4 regions of the Proteus penneri genome follow, and region 1 is predicted to be linked to each of the others. Evidence: predicted binding sites of a transcription regulator. Region 1 holds the regulator's gene; each other region holds the start of a gene.
What was found. The regulator CRP, encoded in region 1, controls carbon source genes, mostly activating them, when cyclic AMP is high. The targets are predictions, from matches to a motif close to ATGTGANNNNNNTCACAT.
Positions count from the first base shown of each region.

Region 1 (6,395 bases):
TTTTTCAAAATGAAGGTAATTAATTTGACGAGTCGTATCACAAATTGAATTACTTTTCTCTTGAGCGAGTTTCTGTGCAATAACAACTAAGCTATCATCAGCGTCTATTTGGTTATGTAATATATTAGGGTTGGTTCCTGAGTTCGCATTTTTCCTGCCAAGATCTTCACTGATTGCAAGTTTCAAAGAAGGAAAACCTTTAAATCCTATTTTTTGGCTAAATTTAACAATTGCCGATTGACTCACCCCCATAATTTGAGCAAGTTGTTGTGATGAAAGAGTCACTGTTTTTTCCGGATTGTCTAAAATATAGTCCGCTATTTTGCGCTGATTTGTAGCCATACCTGGCTTTATCCAGGCAATTTTTGTTAATGTTGGCATAATGACAATATCCACTTCGAGTTCTATATAATTATATCTGGAATAGTTCTTAGTACAGCGTTTACTACCTAAAAAATTAAATTTTCAGAATAAAATCAATTAAAAATAGAAAATAAACAATCATAAAGTATAGGGGAAATTACCTTATTATTAGAATACTTATTTTTATAATAGTTTTATAATTATCTTTTCAATCCAATCTATGTTTATCGAACCCAGCTTTTATAATACTTAATTTACTTTCTTCTTTGTTTTAAATAATAATTTATTCTTTTAGGTCAATAGGACGATATAGGCTTATTCTATTTACATTTAATTATTTATTATTTTCAAATAGTTTCATTAAGTTAACAACAATTAAAAAACGTAAACGTAATATAAAATATTTTAAAAGAAAACCACCAAAAAAGAATAAATAATTCTCTATAAAATAGTTATTTTTTCATTTTAATGATGTAAAGAATGAAAAATAAAAAATCAAGTCGTTAAATAATAACGATCTGTATAGCGACTAAAAATGAGTCATCTATTTATATAAAGTAGTATTTTAACATGAATAATTGTGTCAGTGGGCGATCGTAGATCGCTCTTTTTATAGAGAAATACTCTTTTTTTAACACATATCAAAAGATATCATTTCAACCAATCTTAAAAAAACATCATTTACATCAAAAAAGGTTTATTAGTTATTGATTTTAAATTATTTTATTAACTTATTCTATCCAGATCAACGGCACACAGAGCGCCGTTAATAATCCCATTGAGATATTGAAAATAAACCAAGCGCGTCGGCTTTGTAAAAATAGGCTAATTAATGTTCCGCCTAATATCCAAACAATACCCGCAACGAAATTAACAATGACCATAACAATACTAATAGTAATAACCGAGCTAAAATAAGCATCGCCCGATAAACTGAAGCTTCCTACTGCACCTAATCCCATCATCCACGCTTTTGGATTTAGAAATTGCAATAATCCACCCTGAAACCAACTTACTGCCTGCAAGGTTTTTGCTGGAATATCTAAACGCTGATAAGATGATGCTGCGGTTTTCCAAGCAAGCCAAAGCAAATACGCACTCCCAACTATCTTCAATCCGACATGCAGAGCAGGATAAATTATCAATAAAGTGGCAACACCAAATGCAGAGCTCAATAAAACGCATTGCATACCTAGCATAATGCCGGCCATTAGTTTTAACGAGCCTTTGAAGCCTACATTTGCCCCTGATGAGGTAAGCAGTAAGTTGTTTGGTCCAGGTGTTATCGCGGCAATAAACAGGAAAATAGTTAAGGAAAAAATAAGGCTAATTGTCATGATAAAGACTCAAAAATGTGACAGGCGTTTTATTTTCACCGAAAATAGCAGTATGTTATTTAGCAAACAAGTGTTAATTCATTTTGATAGACGGAAAATATGTCTCAATACTTTAATCCAATGCGTTGGGCTAAAAATCCACATTTACAGACACTCTTACCGAGAATTATACGTAGGACGCCACAACTGACGCCACATTGGCAACGACTCAATCTTCCAGATAACGATTTTGTTGATTTAGCGTGGAGTGAAGATCCGACAACAGCACTCAATAAACCGCGCTTAGTCATCTTTCATGGCTTAGAAGGCGGATTTAATAGTCCTTATGCTCACGGCATGTTAACCGCAGCAAAAGAGAGAGGCTGGCTAGGCGTTGTGATGCACTTTAGAGGATGTAGTGGTGAACCCAATAGACAAAACCGTATTTATCACTCAGGTGAAACGGAAGATGCTCGCTACTTCTTAAATTGGTTGAAAAAGGAATTTGGTGAACAACCAACAGCCGCGGTTGGCTATTCTCTTGGTGGAAATATGCTTGCCTATTATCTTGCAGAAAGTGGCGAAAATGCCGTTGTAGATGCAGCCGTTATTGTCTCTGCACCATTAATGCTAGAACCTTGCTCAACAAAAATTGAACATGGCTTTTCTCGTTTTTATCAATGGTATCTGTTAAAAGAACTCAAAAATAACGCAACACGAAAACTTATTCGTTATCCAGAATCCTTACCAATCAGCTTATTAACGATAAAATCCATCAAAAAACTACGCCAGTTTGACGATCTTATTACATCTAAAATTCACGGATTTAAAGATGCGTTAGATTATTATCGCCAATGCAGTGCATTACCTTTATTAAATAAAATAAAGAAAACTACACTTATCATTCATGCTAAAGATGATCCATTTATGTCTGCGGATGTTATTCCTGATGTCAGAACACTCCCCAACAACATTGAATATCAACTTACAGAATTTGGTGGGCATGTGGGATTTGTTGGTGGAAAACTCTCAAAACCTGTGATGTGGCTTGAAAGCCGAATACCTGACTGGTTATCCGCTTATTTGGAGAAAACCCAATGATAATTCCTTGGAATGAGCTTTCCGCAGAGACACTTGATAATCTTATTGAAAGTTTTGTTTTACGAGAAGGCACTGATTATGGTATCCAAGAGAAAACGCTTGAACAAAAAGTCGCCGACGTAAAAAAACAACTTAAATCGGGTGAGGTCGTGTTGGTTTGGTCTGAACTTCATGAGAGCGTTAATATTATGCCAGCATCGCAGTTTCGCTCTGGTTAGTTATTCAAAGCAAACAATGCATCGCCATCAATAAGGGCCAACCTTATTTAGCAAAAGGATAACCTATGTCAATCAAGCATCCTATCATCGCAGTGACTGGCTCGAGTGGTGCAGGAACTACCACAACAAGCCAAGCTTTTCGTAAAATATTCCAACAACTCAATGCAAATGCCGCATTAATTGATGGAGATAGTTTCCATCGCTATACCCGTCCCGAAATGGATATGGCGATAAGGAAAGCGAGAGAACAAGGTAGACATATCAGTTATTTTGGCCCTGAAGCAAATGATTTTAGCCTACTGAGCAAGACATTAAGTCAATATAGTGATACAGGACAAGGTCAATCCCGCAAATATCTACACTCTTATGATGAAGCAACACCTTACAATCAATTACCAGGAACATTTACCCCTTGGGAACCCTTAGCCAATAATACTGATGTTCTCTTTTATGAAGGATTACATGGTGGCGTTGTTACTAACGAACATAATGTAGCTCAACATGTTGATTTATTAGTCGGAGTTGTTCCTATCGTAAACCTAGAGTGGATACAAAAGCTTATTAGAGACACCACTGAAAGGGGACACTCGCAAGAAGCGGTAAGAGATTCGGTTGTACGCTCAATGGATGATTATATTAGCTACATTATTCCTCAATTCTCGCGCACTCACATTAATTTCCAACGAGTCCCAACTGTTGATACTTCAAACCCTTTTTCTGCCAAAGCAATTCCCACTCTTGATGAAAGCTTTATTGTTATTCGTTTTCGAGGCTTAACCGATATTGATTTTCCCTATTTACTTGCGATGCTGCATGGCTCATTTATGTCGACAATAAACACAATTGTTGTACCGGGAGGGAAATTAGGATTAGCGATGGAATTAATTATGGCGCCATTAGTCAAAAAATTATTAAATGGCGAAAAGATAAGTTAACCAAAATAAAAATTATCTCTATAAAAATAATATCCCATTAATTAAGGGATATTATTTTTCAAATTAAACTTTATTTTAAAATATCAAATTTAGTCAGCGTTTTTTATTTCAAATGAATGCGTAATATTGGCTGCTTTTCCTAACATTAAAGAAACAGAACAATATTTTTCTGCAGATAATTGAACAGCTCGTTCTACGATTTTATCCGTTAATTCCTTACCTGAAACAATAAAATGTAAATTGATATCAGTAAATAAACGAGGAGCTTCTTCGCGTCGTTCTGATGTTAATTTTACTTCACAATCAGTCACTTGGTGACGACCTTTTCGTAAAATGCTTACAACATCAATAGCGCTACACCCACCCGCAGCAATTAATACCATTTCCATTGGGCTTGGGGCTTTATCTCCTGAATTCCCATCCATCATAATTTGATGGCCAGATGAAGATTCGCCGACAAAAGATAAATCTTCAACCCACTTAACTCTCGCTTCCATTTATTTTCCCCCTAAAGATGACAGAAACTAAAAGAGTACATTCTCATAATTCAACTAGCAATTAGCAAATAGGTTTATTATGCTGACTGCGTAAAACGAGACTTAATGCACTAATTGTGTTAAAAACAATATCTGCTTGATGATAGTGGTTAAGATCAATGCATTATTTTCTCATTTATTATAATCTACTCCATATTAACTTACCGTGTTCTCAGGAAGTTAATAGGTCAAGATAGGATTTTTAAGCACGCTGTCTCAAAAGGGAGCCTATCCGTTTTGAAAGGCTGCATTTAACGTACAGAGGATAACGCGAATGGTTCTCGGCAAGCCGCAAACAGACCCGACTCTTGAATGGTTTTTGTCACACTGCCATATTCACAAATATCCATCCAAGAGCACGCTGATCCACCAAGGTGAGAAAGCGGAAACACTTTATTATATTGTTAAAGGTTCCGTGGCTGTTCTTATTAAAGATGAAGAAGGAAAAGAAATGATCCTCTCCTACCTAAATCAGGGGGATTTCATCGGTGAACTTGGATTATTTGAAGAAGATCAAGAACGTAGTGCATGGGTTAGAGCAAAAACAGCCTGTGAAGTAGCAGAAATTTCCTATAAAAAATTCCGCCAATTAATTCAGGTTAACCCTGATATTCTGATGCGCCTTTCTGCTCAAATGGCGAACAGATTACAAACGACATCAGAAAAAGTAGGCAACCTTGCTTTCTTAGATGTAACAGGTCGTATTGCACAAACCTTATTAAACTTAGCAAAACAACCCGATGCAATGACGCATCCTGATGGCATGCAAATTAAAATTACACGTCAGGAAATCGGTCAAATCGTTGGTTGTTCACGCGAAACTGTAGGCCGTATTCTGAAAATGTTAGAAGATCAAAATCTGATCTCTGCACACGGTAAAACTATCGTCGTTTACGGGACTCGCTAAGTTTCCCAGCCCGAACAAACAATAGCCCGATACAAAGGGCTATTGATAACAAATCTGTATAAACCCCATTCTTGCGATGGGGTTTATAATAATGCCTACCCTTTTACAAACTCCGCAATAGCCGCTTTTAATGCCGCCATTCCTTCTTGTAGCTCTTCTTGAGTAATAATTAATGATGGTGTAAAACGCATCACATTCGCTCCTGCGTTTAACATCATTAAACCATGTTTGGCAGCAAGGCCGAGTAACTCTTTGGCTTTACCTTCATATTGTGGTGCCAATTGCGCACCAATCAGTAAACCTTGCCCACGGATTTGCGAAAAGACATTGTACGTTTGATTGATTACCGCCAGCTCATCTACAATCCATTGATAGCGCTTTTCAACCCCCTCAAGTACTTCAGGTGTATTAATCAAATCAAATGCGACATTGCCCACTGCACAAGCTAATGGATTACCACCATAAGTTGTGCCATGAGTCCCTACGCCCATTACAGAAGCTATTTCATCTGTTGTTAACATCGCACTGAGTGGAAAACCACTTCCTAGCGCTTTTGCAGTGGTAATAATATCAGGTGTCACATCATAGTTCATATAGGCGAAGAGCTTACCTGTACGGCCCATACCTGTCTGTACTTCATCAAGAACAAGCAGAGCTTGGTGCTTATCACACAATGCACGTAACCCTCTCATAAACTCAGATGTTGCAGCTGTTACGCCACCTTCACCTTGAACTGGCTCTAAAACAATGGCGCAAGTGTGATCATCTATTACTGCTTTAACAGCATCTAAATCATTAAAAGGAACATGTACGATATCGGCAGGTTTTGGGCCAAATCCATCGGCATATTTAGGTTGTCCACCAACAGATACTGTAAACAACGTTCTACCATGAAATGCATGGTGAAAAGCAATAATTTTAGTTTTATAAGGACTATGGCGAGTGATGGCATAATGGCGAGCCAATTTAAATGCTGCTTCATTCGCTTCTGCGCCTGAATTGGCAAAAAAGACACGTTC
Region 1 is NZ_CP059690.1:3,191,266-3,197,660, forward strand. Features, by position in the region: gene H1225_RS14350 (SIS domain-containing protein) at 1-381, opposite strand, end outside; gene H1225_RS14355 (LysE family translocator) at 1,095-1,700, opposite strand; gene H1225_RS14360 (hydrolase) at 1,800-2,780, shown strand; gene H1225_RS14365 (YheU family protein) at 2,777-2,998, shown strand; gene H1225_RS14370 (phosphoribulokinase) at 3,064-3,933, shown strand; gene H1225_RS14375 (OsmC family protein) at 4,023-4,430, opposite strand; gene crp (cAMP-activated global transcriptional regulator CRP) at 4,744-5,376, shown strand; gene argD (bifunctional acetylornithine/succinyldiaminopimelate transaminase) at 5,472-6,395, opposite strand, start outside.

Region 2 (6,395 bases), 1.9 Mb from region 1:
AATTTATACAAAAAACGCTATTTTTATCTGAAATAACCCAATGAAAAATCAACGTAATTGTGTTTATGTAAAATTAAAACTCAAGCTTGAGTTATGAAAGAGGATTTAAATATAACTCTAGTATATGATTTAGTTACTCATCATTATCATCCGCCACTTTTTGATGAATGTATATTCTGATAAGAGGAAATCAATGAACGGAAAAAGAATAATAAAATGGATGCCAGGATTAGGCTTATTATTTAACTATAAGCGTGAATATTTTGGCTATGACTTAAAAGCAGGGCTTTCGGTTGCTGCCGTCGCGCTACCTGTTGCTATTGCTTATACTGAATTATTAGGCATTAATGCTATTGTTGGATTGTATGCCTGTATTTTCCCCATGATTATTTATGCATTATTTGGTACTTCTCGCCAATTAATTACGGGACCAGATGCAGCAACGTGTGCCGTTATTGCGGCAGTCGTTATTCCATTATCTGCTGGTGATGAAAATACACGATGGCAACTTGCCATTATTATGACTGCAATGACGGGGTTTTGGTGTATTTTAGCTAGCCATTTCCGATTGGGGGCATTCACTGACTTTTTGTCTCGTCCTATTCTTCAAGGGTTATTAAATGGTGTGGCTATCACCATTATGGTCGGGCAAATTAGTAAAGTATTTGGTTTTGACACTTCTCCAGAACACCTAATTGAAAAACTTATTGAAGTTCCATTTCGATTAATGGATGCGCATTTACCTACGGTATTGATGTCAGTGGTAACACTCGCCTTATTATTAGGTATTCGGTATTTTCGTAGCCGATGGCCAGCACCACTAATTGCTATGGTTGTAATGACTTATCTTAGCTGGCAATTTGATTTAGCAAGTTATGGTATTGCTATTGTGAATAAAGAAGCAGGAAATGTTGATCTATTCCTGCCAGTCGTGTCGATGAATGGATTTCATCCTAGTGTATTACGAGAGTTATTGGTTCCATCTATAAACTTGGCTGTCATTAGCTTTGTGAGTTTTATGATGACAGCTCGCAGTTTTGCCAGTAAAAATGGTTATGATGTCGATGCAGATCAAGAATTAAAAGCATTAGGTATTGCCAATATTGCGGCAGCACTTTCACAAGGATTTGCTGTAAGTGCAGCAAGTAGTCGTACCGCAGTCAATGATTCTGTCGGTGGTAAAACGCAATTAGTTTCTATTATCGCAGCACTGGTTATTCTACTGGTGCTATTATTTATGACAGATTTCCTCGCCTATATTCCATTATCTTCACTTGGAATTGTGTTGATCGTCTCTTCATGGTCACTGCTGAGTATTCGTCATATTTGGTCTTATCGTAAACGTAATAAACAAGCATTTACATTGGCATCATTCACCTTGTTAGCAGTGTTATTAGCAGGGGTGATTAATGGTATAGGCTTTGCGGTCTTATTAGGCTTATTACAATTTTTACGTATTGTTTTTCGACCAAGCGATCAGCTATTGGGTATCGATGAGCAAGGAATGGTTCACTCAATGAATAAGGATAATGGTATTGAACCTATCGATGGCTTAATGATGTACCGTTTTAATTCACCACTGACTTATTTTAATGTGGGTTATTTTAAAAAACGGGTACTTCAACTTGTTGATAGTGCACCTCAACGTCCAGCTTGGTTAGCGGTAGATGCAGCTGTAAGCTTTACCTATGATGATGTCAGTGTATTTGCCGCTATTGATGAACTAATACGAGAGTTGCGAATAAAAGGCGTTAAATTGGTTTTGGCAGGACGGAGAACAGAGTTAAATCGCTGGATTGAACGTAACAAAATTTCGCTCAATGAAGATGACTTGATTATTGCTCCTGATCTCTATTTTGTGATCAGACTTTATCAAAGCCGACAACAGATCAAAGAAAAACAGAAAGAAGCAAGAAAAGAAGCGTTAAAGCAAGAAGCTGAAAGCCAAGAAGCAGAGAGTAATAAAACATCGATATCAGAAGTATCAAGAGAGAGTCAGACTTCAACACCTTAAGCATTCCAGCTAAGTTTATGAGTGGTAATAAATAAACAGTAAAATCCCGTGATAAGTCGTTAGCTTATACACGGGATTTTTTATCGATAAGTTTTATGGGGAGTTATGTTTTGAATAAATTAGCGCATTTGTTGCGTTGTGTATTTGTTTTCAACCAACATAAATAAACGAAATAGGTAAATAATCATCCATGCTGAAGCCATATTTTTCAGAAGATAGAATAAGAAATTATGGATAAGATCAGGTAGTTGAATAGTTAGATTACTCACAAAACCAATGCCAAACTGCAATAAGATCCAAATACCTAAAGCAGGAATAAGTGAGCCAGATTCACTAAAGCCAATTTTCCAGCCTAAACGAATTGCACTACCCATATTTTGTTGGCGCACTAAAACAACGGGGGCTAATGCAAAACCAATAAGTAAAATGATGCCAGGAATAATCATCACCATAAAACCTGCGCTAATTAAAATAGAGCACAGAACAATTAATAAAAACATTTTTGGTAAGCGAGGTAAGCACGCGTTAAATGTTTGCCCAAGAGTAACATTGTGACCAGCAGAGATTGCCATAGCGAACATCAATAAGGTGAGAACCAAGATGCTTTGTTGTAATGTTTCAAATGCATACAGTGATAACACTTTTTTGGCAATACCCACGACACTGTTTGACATTGCTTCTAACTCCGCAGGAGAAGCAGAGGAAAGCTGTGTATTTTTAAAATTAGCCACAAATTCAATCATCACTTGGTATTCTTGAGGATTAGGGCCAATTAAGACATGAATTATCGCTAAAATAACAGCAAGGATAGCGGAAAGTGTAACAATACTACGTCGTTCATTCTTATAAAAATTCAGACTGTCTCGGTAGATTGTGCGTGCCGTGGTAGGCATGAAACTGCTCCTATAAAAAATAGACTGTGTCAATGCGCGCTATTGTACCTTCTACAACAACAAAATGGGATATTTTCTCTTACTTCTCTTATTTGGTTTTTTTCTTGTTATCAGTAATTAGAATATACTTATTATTTAAAATAAATAAAACATTATTTTAACATAAAAATAACCTTATTTTTAATTACATTTATCAGGATATTTTTATTCAAAAATTATTAATAAAAATAAATTTAATTATAAGAAAAAATTGTATTAATCGGTAATTTGATGCAGATCAATTATAAATAATCGCATTGATAAATAATAATAAGAGAAATAACACTTTCTGCAAAAATAATTCCAAAGTTGTGATCGGTATTAGATCATAATTATCAATAAATGGTTATATTTTTAGCGGAGATTTTACTTATTACAGGAATGGGTTAAATAATGAAAAAACTTTCTGCGCTTATTTTAGCGGCTGCAACTCTTGCGCCTTCTATTTCTTTTGCTCACCAAGCAGGTGATTTCTTATTCCGTGCAGGTACTGCAACTGTTCGCCCTAATGCAGGTTCTGATAATGTATTAGGTATTGGGCATTTTGAAGCTAATAATAATACCCAATTAGGTTTAACCTTTGGGTATATGATCACTGATAATATTGGTGTTGAGCTATTAGCAGCTACTCCTTTTGAGCACAAAGTATCATTAACAAACTTTGGTGAAATTGCGACAGTTAAACATTTACCACCAACATTAATGGCACAATATTACTTTGGTAATGGTGAAGATAAATTACGTCCTTATCTAGGTGCAGGTCTTAACTTTACCACTTTCTTTGATGAAAAATTCAATTCAGCGGGTAAAGGTGCTGGTTTATCTGACTTAGATCTTAAAGATTCATGGGGCTTTGCTGCACAAGCGGGTTTAGATTATAACCTCGATAAAAACTGGATGCTGAATGCGTCTGTTTGGTGGATGAATATCGAAACGGATGTTAAATTTAAAGCAGGTGAAGATAGACAATCAATCAGCACACGTTTAGACCCATTTGTCTTTATGTTTGGTGTGGGCTACCGTTTCTAATTATTCTTTCTTTAAAAGAATATCTTATAATGAAAAAGCGAAGTTTATCTTCGCTTTTTTTATCTTTTAAATTTGAACCAAGCCTTTCACTTTTAGATTATATAAATTCTCTCTTTTATTGTTGAATACATCATTTATGAGTAATTAAAAATAGAGATAAAACAAAAGATGCATTTTAAATATAATATTTAATATTTAAACATTAATAAAAATGCATCTTATATATATCTTTTATTTTTACCTTCTTAATAAGATAAAACAGTGTATTTTTATTTATTAAAAACCAATGGTCTTTTTATAAATAAAATAGGGTAATATATAGATTCATTTTAAATGCAACTTTATTTTATTTTAGTGGAAGTGCTTTGTGTATCAAGAGATAGAAAGAAATAAAAAAAGAATAAAAGAGGGTTAAGAGAAGCAATATTCATAAAAATAAGAAGGTTGGTTTTTAATCATTAAATGATTAATTATTCTTTTTAATTGTTCTCTTTACGAACATTTTTTCAAGTCGAAGTGAAAACACCCTTTTTTAATCTATTTGCGTTTTTTATAAAAATTGATCTGCTTTATGATAAAAGCTAATACTGATAATGGTGTACTTGACAAAAAAAGACCACCGAAAAGGTGGTCTGAAAAGTAAGGCTAAAGGAAGACTAGAATAAAGAAAGGATCAGCGAATCACCATTGAGTTGATAACACCTTTTACGCCAGTTACTTTACGGGTTGTTTCAATGGCACGATTAGCATCCGCTTGAGAAGAGACAAAACCACTTAATTGAACTTTACCTTTAAAAGTCTCAACGCTAATTTGTGTTGAGTTAAGATTTTTTTCACCAATTAGTGCTGTTTTAACTTTGGTAGTGATCACGGAGTCATCAAAATAACCCCCAGTACCTTCTGATGTTGCAGTTGGAGAACATGCAGACAACGTAAATGCCATCAGTAATGCCGCCATAACAGCGGAGATTTTTGCCCATAGTTTCATTATCAAACTCCTTATACATTGCGTAATTAATTGAGTATCTTTGAAAAGAAAATATAAAGCGCTTTATAAAGTATGTGCAAAAAATAAAATTTTGCCAAATTTTTATAGGTATTGATTATGTTACTTTAAATGGAGAAAAAAGAGGGATTGCGCCATTTCATGCGGACTAAGCACCAAAACGGGCCTTCAAAAGCGTGAGTCAATTAATAATGAATTAAGAGTAATCCGCTTAGAAAAATAGCAAACTATTCTCCTAAAGCGGATTGATTATGATAGTTAAGAGAGTGTAGCTGCTTTCATTTCTTGGACAAATTGAGTAAGCGCTTTAAGCATCACTTCAGGTTGATGAAGATTTTTCTCAATAATTTGTACAACGGCTGATCCTGAAATAGCACCCGCTGCACCATTTGCAATCGCCTCTTTCACTTGTTTTGGCTCTGAAATGCCAAATCCTTGTAATGCTGGGGGCGCATTATAGGTTTTTAGCTTGTCAGTAAGATGTGTTAGTGATTGTTCTGCGCGTTTATCTGTGCCAGTTACACCTGCTCTTGATAGTAAATAGGTATAACCTTTACCTGACGCTGCTAACTCTTGTAAAAGCTCATCATCAGCATTAGGCGGGCAAATAAAGATTGGAGCGATATTCGCTCGCTTTGCTGCCTCTCGGAACGCTTTTGATTCACGTAAGGGCACATCACCAATTAAGACAGAATCGACACCAGCTTGTTGGCATTTACCATAAAAATTATCAATCCCATTACTAAAAACAAGATTGGCATAAACTAATAGGCCAATAGGAATATTAGGATGCTTTTTACGTACATTAGCTAAAAGTGCAAAGCAATCAGTGGGAGTTACGCCAACATTGAGGGCACGTAAATTAGCACCTTGAATAGTAGGGCCATCTGCAAGAGGATCGGAAAATGGAATACCAATCTCTAAAGCATCTGCGCCACCTTCAATTAATGTATCAATAATTTGTAATGACAGCTCAGGAGAAGGATCACCTAATGTGACAAAAGGAACGAATGCGCCTTGCTGTTGTTGTGCTAATGCCTCAAAGCATACTTGATAACGGCTCATTAGATTTCTCCTCTTGCTGCTAAAATATCGTTTACAGTAAAAATATCTTTATCACCACGGCCTGATAAGTTCACAATTAATAACTGTTCTTTGTCAGGATTTTGTGCAATTAATTTCAGTGCATAAGCCAATGCATGAGAAGATTCTAAAGCTGGAATAATTCCTTCTCGGCGAGAAAGTGCTTTAAATGCTTCTATGGCTTCGTCATCGGTAACAGAAACATAATCAGCACGACCAATGCTGTTTAAATGTGCGTGTTGTGGTCCAACTGATGGGAAATCAAGACCCGCTGAAATTGAATATGACTCTTCAATTTGTCCTTCATCAGTCTGCATAATTGGGGATTTCA
Region 2 is NZ_CP059690.1:1,309,770-1,316,164, forward strand. Features, by position in the region: gene H1225_RS06015 (SulP family inorganic anion transporter) at 194-2,014, shown strand; gene H1225_RS06020 (YciC family protein) at 2,134-2,907, opposite strand; gene ompW (outer membrane protein OmpW) at 3,340-3,975, shown strand; gene H1225_RS06030 (BON domain-containing protein) at 4,649-4,963, opposite strand; gene trpA (tryptophan synthase subunit alpha) at 5,240-6,046, opposite strand; gene trpB (tryptophan synthase subunit beta) at 6,046-6,395, opposite strand, start outside.
Region 2: the regulator CRP is predicted to act here: its motif matches at 3,173-3,190, upstream of ompW (outer membrane protein OmpW).

Region 3 (6,395 bases), 920 kb from region 1:
TACTCTTCACCTTGTTTTAAAACCTTACGGCCAAAATCAATTAGTGCATCTGTTACTTTTCTCATTGTTCTACTTTCTGGTGCAAAGCGGTGCCAATAGAGCATACGTCGTTGGCAAAGTCCCGGTGTTAAATCAACCAACTCTCCACTTTTTAGTTCATTAGCAATTTGTAGATGTGGGATCATGCAACATGTCGAACCTTGTTTAGCTAATTGCACAAAGGCTTCAGAGGAGTTCACGATATGACACGGCACACTACCTGGAGATAAACCGAAATTTTGTTGTAAAAATGCCTGATGCATATCATCAAGATGGTCAAATGCGACTGCTGGCGCTTTTAATAACGACGACTTAGTTACACCATTTGCAAAATAACGCTGGGCAAAATCAGGTGAGGCCACAAATAGATAATCAAGAGCGCCTAATTGATCGACAAGGCAACTTGGTAGTGCTTGTGGTTGAATACTGATGGCACCAACGACTTCACCTCGCCTTAATCGTTCTTGAGTACGAGTTTCATCCTCTACTTGAATATTAAGACGAATAGGCAGTTGCGTTAAGACAGGGTGCAAAGCGGGTAATAACCACGTTGCCAAACTATCCGCATTCACCGCCAAAGAGAGTAAAAGAGGTGTAGAGCCGCTATTTTCATCACCTAACCATTGCTCTTCAAGCAATTCTACTTGATGCAATAGCGCTAATAATTTTTGTCCTTGCTCAGTGGGTTGAGGTGGAACAGTTCTGACTAATAGCGGCTGTCCAAATAAATTTTCTAACTGTTTGATACGCTGAGAAACGGCAGATTGTGTAATACATAACTTTTGCGCGGCTCTTTCAAAACCACGTTCTCGAATGACGGCATCAAGGGCTTGTAATGCTCGATAATCAGGGCGTTTCATTAACAGACTCTCTTCGATTTTATATTCTATTGCTTACTATGCCATATTTTTGGTTGTAATGAGTTAAAATGTTGCTTCTCAGTTTTTGATGTGTCCGGTGCTAGTTTTGAATGCAATATGCTATTCTTAATCCATTAATGTGATAAATAAGGTTTTTTAAATGACTCAGGATGAATTGAAAAAAGCAGTAGGTTGGGCAGCGCTTGAATATGTAAAACCAGGCACGATTGTGGGTGTCGGTACTGGTTCCACGGCTTCTCACTTTATTGATGCATTAGCAACAATGAAAGGTCAAATCGAAGGCACTGTTTCAAGTTCAGAAGCATCAACTGCAAAATTAAAAAGTTACGGCATTCCTGTTTTCGACTGTAATGAAGTCGATTCTTTAGATATCTATGTTGATGGTGCTGATGAAATCAACCACCATATGCAAATGATCAAAGGTGGCGGTGCTGCATTAACGCGAGAAAAAATTATTGCAGGTGTGGCAAAAACATTTATCTGTATCGTTGATGAATCTAAACAAGTCGATGTATTAGGTAAATTCCCTCTACCTGTTGAAGTTATTCCAATGGCGCGCTCTTATGTCGCTCGTGAGTTGGTTAAACTGGGTGGCTTGCCTGAATATCGTGAAAACGTGGTAACAGATAATGGAAACGTTATTTTAGACGTTCATAACTTAACAATTCTTAACCCTATTGAACTGGAAAATAAAATTAACAGTATTCCAGGTGTGGTTACAGTAGGATTATTTGCTAATCGTGGTGCAAATGTCGTTTTAATGGGAACGTCTGAAGGCGTTAAAACGATTAAGTAAGATGATTAAAAAGAGGTGGCAATGGCGACCTCTTTTTAAAATTATTTTAGAAACTGCAAATTCAGTGATATATATCACACCATAGTTATATCTCTCTTTAAAATCCTGCCTTTTTCAAAGTCAAAATCATTTTACTCGGTAGAAAATCGCTTTCTTTATCGCTTATTCTGTCATCACTGCAATCGGTTGTATTGCCACAAACTCTATTTTTGTTATGTTGTTGAGACAGGATTTTGTTTTTCATTAAATGTAACAACGATAGGGCAGGGTAAATGGTCAAAGTATCTTTGGAAAAAGAAAAGATAAAGTTTCTACTCCTTGAAGGTGTGCACCAAAGTGCAGTAGAAAATTTAAGAGCTGCGGGTTATACCAACATTGAATATCACAAAGGCGCATTATCGGACGAAGAATTAAAAGAAGCTATCCGTGATGCACGTTTTGTTGGTCTTCGTTCCCGTACTCATTTAACAGAAGAAATTTTTGCAGCCGCTGAAAAATTAGTTGCTGTAGGATGCTTCTGTATTGGGACCAATCAGGTTGATTTAGATGCTGCTGCTCGTCGCGGTATTCCTGTTTTTAACGCTCCTTTCTCAAATACTCGTTCCGTGGCTGAGATGGTGCTAGGTGAATTACTGTTATTACTGCGCCGTATTCCGGAAGCAAACGCGAAAGCCCACCGTGGTGTTTGGGATAAGCAAGCCAAAGGTTGTTTTGAAGCGCGCGGTAAAAAACTAGGTATTATTGGTTATGGTCATATTGGTACACAGTTAGGTATTTTGGCTGAAAGTGTGGGTTTAGATGTTTATTTTTATGATATTGAAAATAAACTGCCACTGGGTAATGCAACGCAAATTCGTCATCTGTCTGAACTATTGAATATGTGTGACATTGTCAGCTTACATGTACCAGAAACACCATCAACAAAGAATATGATTGGTCATGAAGAAATTCAGCGCATGAAACCAGGTTCAATTCTTATCAATGCTTCTCGAGGTACTGTGGTTGATATTCCTGCTTTAGCGCAAGCGTTAGAATCAAAACATTTATCTGGTGCTGCCGTTGACGTGTTCCCATCTGAGCCAGGTGCAAATAACGATCCTAACGATCCGTTTGTCTCTGAACTTATTAAATTCGATAACGTGATATTAACGCCTCATATCGGTGGTTCAACACAAGAAGCGCAAGAAAATATTGGTTATGAAGTTGCAGGTAAATTAGCGAAATATTCAGATAATGGCTCTACGTTATCTGCGGTTAACTTCCCAGAAGTATCACTGCCAAGCCACGGTGATGATGTAAACCGTTTACTGCATATTCATGAAAACCGCCCAGGTATGATGAATAGCATCAATAAAGTGTTTACTGAAGAAAATATTAATGTAGCCGCACAGTATTTACGTACATCAGGTAATGTAGGTTATGTTGTGATTGATATTACAACACAAACTAAAGCTCAAGCTGAGTTAGTGTTGCAGAAACTAAAAGAGTTACCAGGTACAATTCGTGCTCGTATGTTGTACTAAATAAACGATTTTAATATTAAGTATAAAGGCTCAATAATTTGAGCCTTTATTTTTATGATTCATCACTTACTATGGTTTATTGCTGTGTCTGTTGTTGCCACAATTGCTGATAAAGTGTTTTATTATTTAATAAATCTGTATGTGTACCTTCTTCTAATATACGACCTTTATCAATGACATAAATATAATCTGAAATAGAAATGGAATTAAGTCGATGAGCGATACAAATTACCGTTCTATTTTTACAAATAGCAGGAAAGGTTGCTAAGATTTCAGCTTCTGAGCCATAATCTAATGCGGATGTTGCCTCATCTAAAATAAGAATGCGCGGATTAGGTAAAAGTGCCCTTGCTAGAGCAATGCGCTGACGCTGCCCCCCTGATAAATTACTTCCTCTTTCTCCTACTTGCGTATTAAACCCATTAGGGAGTTGAGTAATAAAATTAAAAGCCCCTGCTAATTTGGTCGCTTCAATAATATCTTCTTCGTTACAATCAGGTTTTGATAAACGAATATTTTCCATAATAGTGCCACTAAATAAAAAATTATCTTGTAAAACAACACTAATCGATTGGCGTAAAGCAAGGGGATCGGCAATCGCGAGATCCATGCCATCTATATAAATTTGCCCTTGTTGTGGGGTATAAAAACGTTGAATTAAACGTGTGATGGTACTTTTCCCTGAACCTGATGGTCCTGTAATACCAATAAACTTTCCTGCAGGAATAGCGAAAGAAAGTTGTTCAATCACATCTGGAGTATTGTCTGTATACCGAAAGCGTACATGAGAAAATTCTATATTTCCTTTAATATGCGGTACAGTGGCAAGCCCTTGATGTTGATACTCTGTGGGAGTATTGAGGATCTCGCCAATACGACGTATTGAGATGCTAGTTTGTTGAACATCTTGCCAGAGTTGAGCTAAACGTAAAATAGGTTGTGTAATATGAGCGGCAAACATATTAAAAGCCACTAATTCTCCCACACTTAACTGTGCCTTCATAATTAAGTTCACACCATGCCACAAGATAATTGCCATAGTAATTTTATGAACAGCGCCAATTAATTGCTGAGCAAGTAACGCTTTTTTGGCAGCAGAAAAACGCTTAAGAATATGGTTGGTGAGCTTATATTGCCATTTTTCAATAAATTGGTTTTCTGTTGCTGTTATTTTAATGGTTTCTATACCATTGATGGCTTCAGTTAATAAGCTCGTATTATCGGCATTCGCTTGGTACTCTTGTTCAACCCAATAACGGATCATTGGGCCAAGTATCAGCCAGAGTAAAAAATAAAGTACTAATGCTGCTATGGTTATCCAAGTTAATAAAACTGAGTAAGCAAACATTACAGAAATAAACACGATAATAAAAATAAAATCCAACACCATCATCAGTGCTGAGCCAGTAATAAATTGGCGAATATGGGCAAGCTCTTGAATACGAGAGATAATTTGTCCAGATTGACGTTGATTAAAAAACTGATTTGGTAATCGAATGAGATGCTTATAAATTTTACCAGAAAATTCCGCACTTAGGGTGCAAGAAACAAAAGCATAAAGTTTATCCCGTACTAAAAGATATATAGGCTCTATAACAGCAATAAGTACAAGCACCCAACCTAAAACCTGTAAATTAGATAAGCTTCTTCCTGTTAATACCTTATCAATGATTTTTTCAAAAATGATTGGATTTACCAAGGAAAATAATTGAATAAAACAAGATAAAATAAAAATTAAACATAATGATTTTTTTTGTTTTAATAAAGAAGGAATACACCACATTAAACTAAACTTGCTTAGTTTATTTGTAAGTATCTTATTAATAATTAGCAGCGTTGGAAAAGTGATGTTTTTATTAATATGATGAATTTTTTCTGTGTTAGTACTTGGATTAATAATAATTAATTTATCATTTATTCTTTTCTTTAGAATATACCAATATCCGTTTATTTCAATAAGTGTATCAATGATACTTTCATCTTTATTATTAAGGTGAGAGAATTCGCATTTTAAATTTAGCTGTTCAGCAGCTTCAATAATATTTAACTCTGAAAGATGATTAGTATCACCTAAAAAATGAATAAGCTGCTCTTTTTTTAATGAATTCTTATTTTCTTTTGAAAAATAAATTAACCCATCAATAATTGAAGGATGAAGAGGAAGATGATTTTTAGCTATATTATTCATAGATATCTCTCTATTATTTTTCCCTTAATGCTTCATGACGATAAACTTCTATTGGGCTGAGTAAATAATCAATCACTCGACGTTTTTCAATAATTACATCAGCGACTAAAGACATCCCTGTGGCAAGCTGATATTGCTCTTCATCTTCACCAATAGCTTGTTTATCTAGTTCAATAAGGACTGGATAAACTAAGCCTAATTGTTCATGCTGTACGGAATCTTTTGCTATATTGATAATAGTTCCTTCAATGGTGCCATAACGGGTATAAGGAAAAGCATCAATTTTAATTACCGCCTTTTGTCCTGGATAGATAAAACCAATATCTTTATTGAGAATATTTACCTCTGCAACATTATGTTGATTATCTGGTACTATTACCATTACTGCTTGTGAAGGTTGTAATACGGCTCCTAGAGTATGAACAGAGAGCTCTTGGACAGTACCTGTAACAGGAGAGCGTACAATTTTTAATTGCTGACGTTTCTGAGCATGATAAAGATTTTGCTGATAAAGAAAAATTTCACTTTCATATTGTTTAAATTTGTCATACCACTCTAGATATTTTTGTTTTTCTAATCTGTCGCGTTCTTTAATATGCTTTTTTTCTTGACTGGATAAAATAATTAATTCTGATGATTTCCTCTTAATAAAACGATTAATTTCTAGTAGTTCATGTTGATTTTCCAAAAATTCCATAGTACTAATGATTTTCTTATCATAAAGTGTCTTTTTTATATTAAAGCGATTTTCAATATTCTTCTTTAATTTATTTAATGAGTCAATTTCCTGATGAGTAAGGAGTTTATTTTTATTGTTAGTTTCTATTTCAGCATTAATATTGTTGATACTGGCATCAAATTCATCTTTTTCTTTTTTATAACTTAATAAAATTGATTCTTTGTTTTTCTCATTTAATAAATTAAATTGAGGGAATGTATCAGGTAAAGTAATTTGGCTTAAGGCTTGA
Region 3 is NZ_CP059690.1:2,269,484-2,275,878, reverse strand. Features, by position in the region: gene H1225_RS10395 (LysR family transcriptional regulator ArgP) at 1-899, opposite strand, end outside; gene rpiA (ribose-5-phosphate isomerase RpiA) at 1,060-1,716, shown strand; gene serA (phosphoglycerate dehydrogenase) at 1,989-3,239, shown strand; gene H1225_RS10380 (type I secretion system permease/ATPase) at 3,316-5,427, opposite strand; gene H1225_RS10375 (HlyD family type I secretion periplasmic adaptor subunit) at 5,441-6,395, opposite strand, start outside.
Region 3: the regulator CRP is predicted to act here: its motif matches at 1,779-1,796, upstream of serA (phosphoglycerate dehydrogenase).

Region 4 (6,395 bases), 730 kb from region 1:
ACCGCAGCCAATTAAAGCAGGAATGGTAGGAACAAAAATAGCCGCTAATGTATTTAGCATACGGCGGATTGAGAAGCCTTTTTTCACTGAGGTTGACGCTGGCTTATCTTCACTACTTGCTGAACTTTTTTGCATACGTTTATTCATGATGGAATAAACTTTTGCCGCAGTCCCCATTCCGACAATCACTTGATGCTGTTCGCCATTAAATACAACGCCTTTAACGCCTTCGACTTGTTTTAAAGCGTCTGCATCAAAAAGTGAACTGTCCTTTAAAATCAGTCGAATGCGAGTCATGCAATGTGTTAGGGTTGCCACATTTTGAAACCCACCAGCGTGTTTTTCTATTTCTATTGCTAACGTGTCGAGATGTTCTATTTTATTAGCCATATGCGTGCCTGCTAAAGTTTAGAGTGTTTACTCATATTGTTATTAGTTAAATAGGGCAAGTTGCTGTTGTAGCGAACGATAAGGATATTGCTGTGTGATTTGCTCAACTTTCTCCACACTCAGATGAAGCTCATACATCAAAATGGCTTTTCTAGGATGATAATTAACCATTTGTAACAAGGCTCTGGCTCTTTCATGTGAAATTCCACACACTTCGCTGACAATACCTTCAGCACGACGTTGCAATTTTTCATTACTCGCAATCACATCCACCATCAGGTTTTTATGCACTTTCCCGAGCTTAGTCATTACACTGGTGCTTAACATCCCTAGGATCATTTTTTGAGCTGTACCACTTTTCATTCTTGTGGAGCCGGTTAACACCTCTGCGCCTACGTCTGGTGCAATAGATAGATCAGCAATCTCGCTCATCTTACTTTTGCCACGCGTGGTAATAGATATTGTTAACGCTTTTAGTTTCTTACCATATTGCAAAGCCGCGACAGTGAAGGGAGTACGACCACTTGCGGCAATACCAATAACAACATCTTTATCACTGACATGACGACGTTGAAGCTCTTCAATTGCCGCCTCTCGGCTATCTTCAATATTTTCAACCGCTTTTAGCATTGCATCATGACCACCTGCAATAATTGCCTGTACTAATGTAGAAGGTACACCAAAAGTTGGCGGACATTCGGCACTATCTAGTACAGCTAATCGGCCACTGGTTCCCGCGCCAACATAAAAAATACGCCCACCTTTTTGCAAACGTTCAGTTATTTTTTCTACTGCTTTAGCAATAGCAGGTAATTCTTTTTTAACTGCATTTGCAACCGTCATATCTGCACTATTGATTAGCGTAACCAACTCTAAAGCACTTAATTCAGAAAACTGTGTTGTTTCTTGATTGCTTTCATTTTTAAGACATTCGCTTAATGCATCTTCTTTCATCACCACAACCTTATGAAATCATATTTCAATTAAAATTACATCCAATGAAATTGTATTTCAAGACTATTTGTCACGATGCTGTGAAATGAATCACATTAAGCCCTGTTTTTTGCTTTGTAAGAAATTCAACAGTGGCTATAAAAATAAAGTAATCAATTGATTTTAAATCAATTCCACTTACCATCTAAATAAGATAACAAGTGGAATATAAAGATATAATAGTGCGGAGGTGTACTACTTCGCTTGCGCTAAAAACTGCCCAAACTCTTCAATGCTTGGATAAGAAGATTGTGTGCCTTTTCCGGCAACACTTAAGCCTGAAAACATCACCGCTTTATTTAATGCTTCTTCAATATTATTAGTGTGAACATAATAATGGGAAAAACAACCAATAAAGGCATCGCCGGCTCCACTGGTATCTATTGCATCAACTTTAATAGCAGGAATGTACTTTTCAATTTCGCCGTTCATCCATAATGCCCCTTTTTCCCCTAACGTAACGATGACATTCTTAAAGCCTTTTTGTAGTAAAGAACAAGCGGCTTCGCGAATTTCATCCATTGTAGTGATTGGCATACCGGTCAATATTTCAAGTTCAGTTTCATTTGGAACAAAAAAATCACAACGAGCAGCAATATCAAGATCTAATGCTTTTGAAGCGGGAGCTGGGTTAAATAACACAGGAATATGGTGTTTATTGCCGAACTCAATAGCGTGATAGACCGTTTCAAGCGGGATTTCTAATTGCAGTACAATTATTTTGCATTTTTTCAGGCTATCTGTCGCTCTATCAATATCTTCTGGCGACAAATGTTGATTAGCCCCTTTAACAATTAAAATGCTATTTGATGATTGGGAAGTCACAAAAATAGGTGCAACACCACTTGTTGTACCGGGTACTTTTTCAACATAGCGTGTATTAATGCCATAAGACTCTAAATTCATGATGGTGTTATCCGCGAAAATATCATCGCCGACTTTTGTCAACATCATCACTTTTGAATTTAATTTAGCAGCAGCAACTGCTTGATTAGCGCCTTTACCACCACAACCCATTTTAAATGCCGGCGCCTCAAGGGTTTCACCCTCTTTTGGCATCCTATCTATATAGGTGATCAAATCCACCATATTTGAACCAATCACTGCAATATCCATAGCGCCTCTTACTCTTATGTGAAATTTCTAAATGTGAAAATAGTGACATTTTGATAGATATATAACAGTATAATGTTATTTTTGTATCATCTGTGATTGTTATCTCATTAAAACGGCTCTACTATGTTGCCAAACTAACATAAGTGAAAAATAACAATCTTTTTACTAAGGAATAGACTATGCGTCCATTAGCTAATTATATCGATCATACCCTTCTTGCTGCAGATACAACTGAATCACAAATCAAGAAATTGTGTGCTGAAGCAATTGAACACGGTTTCTTCTCTGTGTGTATTAACACTTCTTACATCCCTTTAGCAAGAACTTGCCTTGAAGGCAGTGATGTAAAAGTATGTTGTGTTGTCGACTTCCCATTTGGTGCTGGTTTAACAGCAACAAAAGCATTTGAAGCGGCTGAAGCTATTCGTCAAGGCGCGCAAGAAGTCGATATGGTTATCAATATCGGTATGTTAAAAAGCGGTCGTTTAGACTTCGTAAAACAAGATATTGAAGCAGTAAAAGCAGCTTGTGGTAATACAACTCTGAAAGTGATTTTAGAAACTTGCTTATTAACTGACGACGAAGTACGTTTAGTGTGTGAAATGTGCCGTGAGATCCGTGTTGATTTTGTGAAAACATCGACAGGATACAGTACAATGGGCGCAACAGAACATCATGTTGCTTTGATGCGTAAAACCGTTGGTGATGAAGTTGGCGTGAAAGCATCTGGTGGTGTTCGCGATCGCCAAACAGCATTAAACATGATCAAAGCAGGAGCAACACGTATCGGCGCTAGCGCAAGTGTCGCTATCGCAACAGATTCAGATGCACCTGAATCAAATTACTAATTATTTAGCGTATCTTTTTTTGGAGTACGCTATTCGATAATACAAGGATCCTTCGGTGATAGAGACCAAACAGCACGAACGTTTGCGCCGCCTCAGTGAATGTATAAAACGCTCAGGTCGCATACATCTTAAAGACGCCGCAAGGATCCTTGAAGTTTCTGAAATGACGATTAGACGCGATCTCAGCGCTGATGCTGAAAACCCGTTCCCAATGTCATTATTAGGTGGCTATATTGTTGCATTAGCCCAACCTCATGCAGGCTCACTATCAACATCATCCGATATTATTACGCCAGATCAAACTGAAGAACTTCATATTCCTAATCTTGCCGCCGGTATGGTCTCTGAAGGCGATGTTCTTTTTTTCGATAACGGACAATTTATTCCCACACTGATTGAGCTTATTCCCGATAACCTGCATTTCACTGGGATCTGTTATTCTCATCGAGTCTTTTTGGCCTTAAGCCAGAAAAAAAATGCCACGGTATTACTCTGTGGAGGTGAATACCGCCCTAAAAGTGATTCATTCTTCAATCCAACCCAACCTTCTTATCTTGATAGCATTAATCCTAAAAAAGCCTTTATTTCAGCTGAAGGTGTCCATCTTGATTTTGGCGTTACTTGTTATAACATCGACGATCTTTATATGAAGAAAAAAGCGATGGATAAATCTATTCGTAAGATCTTACTCACCAAATATCACTATTTTGATGAAACAGCGACAGCCAATATGGGTGATTTAGCGCAATTTGATGTTGTTATTACTGATAGAAAATTAACGGATGATTACGAAGAGTATTGCCGAAAAAGCTCAGTAAAAGTGATTTATTAATTAAAAGTAGATAACTAACTAAAATAGATAATAAAGAAAAATTAACCTTAAATTAAATAAATTATATTTATTCTCTTTGATAAAAATAAAGAAAAACAACACCAACTTTTAATTGCTAAAGCAAAAAAAAGTGGTTACTATGCCTGCGATTTATTATTTTATCCATTTCACTTAACTGCAAGGAGGTATCCCATGACAACAACAAATATGAATACTCTTTGCGGACAATCTCAGAAGTAATCCTTTTTTCTTTCTTTTTGCTGTCCGCCAACCAATTTATTTTTTAATCCTTTACATTATATGGATTGGTATATGGACAACTGTGTTCATTATTTATCTGATCGCGTTTGCTATAACGAACGGCATTAGGTAGCCGTATTATTTGTGCCAATAAACAACTGATTTATGAAGAAGCACCACAATCTTATAAATCGATTGAGACTGTGATTGAAAGTATGGTGAGCATTGGATTAATTGAGGTTATTGCTCGTTTAAAACCCGTGATCACCTACAAAACAAGTGGGAAGATGGCGTAATGTTATTAATCTAACAAAAACAAAGCCACGATTTTTAATCGTGGCTTTTTTAAGACAACAATACCCTGCAATAAGATTTTTTAAATTAAAAAATCAATAAAGCGTATAGAGCGTTTTAATAAATAAATCTTACTGTTAATACATTTATTTTATTTAATTAATCTTATTTATTTTAATAACATCACATTTATTTAAATATAAACGTTATTGATACTGATTAATTAAACGGGTGCTGGTGTATTGCGCATTTTAACAGTGAACGTCACAACAGCAGAAGCGACTAATGCAATTATCATAAACATAAATGCACTGTCATAACTGCCGCCACTCGCTTTAATTAAGAAGCCCATAACCGGTGCGGAAACAACCCCCGCCATTTGGCCACCGAAGTTAACAATTCCTGAAGCACGACCCATGATTTTATTGGGGATAGTATCCATTAAAATACCCCAGAACATTGCCATGGCAAAGAACATAAACAGTGCTGAAATACACTGATATACAACAGCCATATCCGCACTTTCAACAGTATAAGTCATATATAAGAAGCCCGCGGCAATCACTGCGGTGATCATATATAACCATTTACGCTGTGCTTTGCATTTATCAGAAACATAACCGCCTAATAATGTCCCACCCGCACCAAATAAGAATGGAATAGCCGCCATTACCCCTGTTTTAGCCAAAGAGAATTCACGAACAGTAATTAAATAGCTTGGTAACCACGTTGAAAATCCCCAAAAGGTAATATCAAACAGAAACCAAATCGCCGCCATTTGCCATAACACTGGCATTTTTAACACATCTTTAAAAGGTACGGCTTCAACAGGTTTATCCGTTAATGTGCCATCCGCTGCTAATTCATCGAGATCTTGTTGAGTAATACTTGGGTGATCTTTTGGGTTATCACGAGTAAAGAAATAAATACCCGCTGCAATTAATAAGCCCGGAATACCTAAAACAATAAACACCATATGCCAGCCAAAAGCGCCGATAATACTGGCTGCAACAATGACGGCTAATGCTGGTCCTAACGTATTGACTGTTGATTGAATTGCCGTTGCACGACCACGCTCTTTAGATGGGAAATAAGTCGAGATCATTTTCCAAGAAGCGGATGGAAAACAGCCTTCACCAATACCAAATAAGAATCGCACTGCTAACATTAACGGTAATGTAAACACCATACCCGTTAAACTGGTGAAGACTGACCACCATGCAATGCCAATTGCCATAATTTTACGAGCACCAAAGCGGTCAGCTAAGAAACCACCCGGTATTTGGAATGCCGCATAACCGACAAAGAACGCACTGATGATTAAGCCTTGTTGTGTGGTATCAAGATTAAGATCACGCCCAATAAAGGGTAATGAAACACTCATTACCATTCTATCTAAAAATGAAAGTAACCATGCTAACCAAATTAAGGATAAAACGGTGTAACGAGCTTTCCATGTTTTCTTCGGTTGAAGGTCTGGAATAATATTTGAACTCATTTTCCTGTTCCTCAAGTAAGGGGAAACCATCACGGTTGAAGAACAACCGTGATAAACAGAGATAAGATTTAACGTTTAAGAGCGCTATTGTGTTGTTATGCTCTTAAAACATGACCGCTACAGGCGTAACTTTCGACTCCATTAATTAAAGCGATACGCCCATTGACCATTACCAGATCAATCC
Region 4 is NZ_CP059690.1:3,918,788-3,925,182, reverse strand. Features, by position in the region: gene H1225_RS17810 (PTS transporter subunit EIIC) at 1-390, opposite strand, end outside; gene murQ (N-acetylmuramic acid 6-phosphate etherase) at 433-1,344, opposite strand; gene rbsK (ribokinase) at 1,579-2,499, opposite strand; gene deoC (deoxyribose-phosphate aldolase) at 2,679-3,347, shown strand; gene deoR (DNA-binding transcriptional repressor DeoR) at 3,403-4,179, shown strand; partial or broken gene H1225_RS17785 (RtcB family protein) at 4,536-4,715, shown strand; gene H1225_RS17780 (MFS transporter) at 4,937-6,211, opposite strand; gene H1225_RS17775 (N-acyl-D-amino-acid deacylase family protein) at 6,307-6,395, opposite strand, start outside.
Region 4: the regulator CRP is predicted to act here: its motif matches at 2,531-2,548, upstream of deoC (deoxyribose-phosphate aldolase).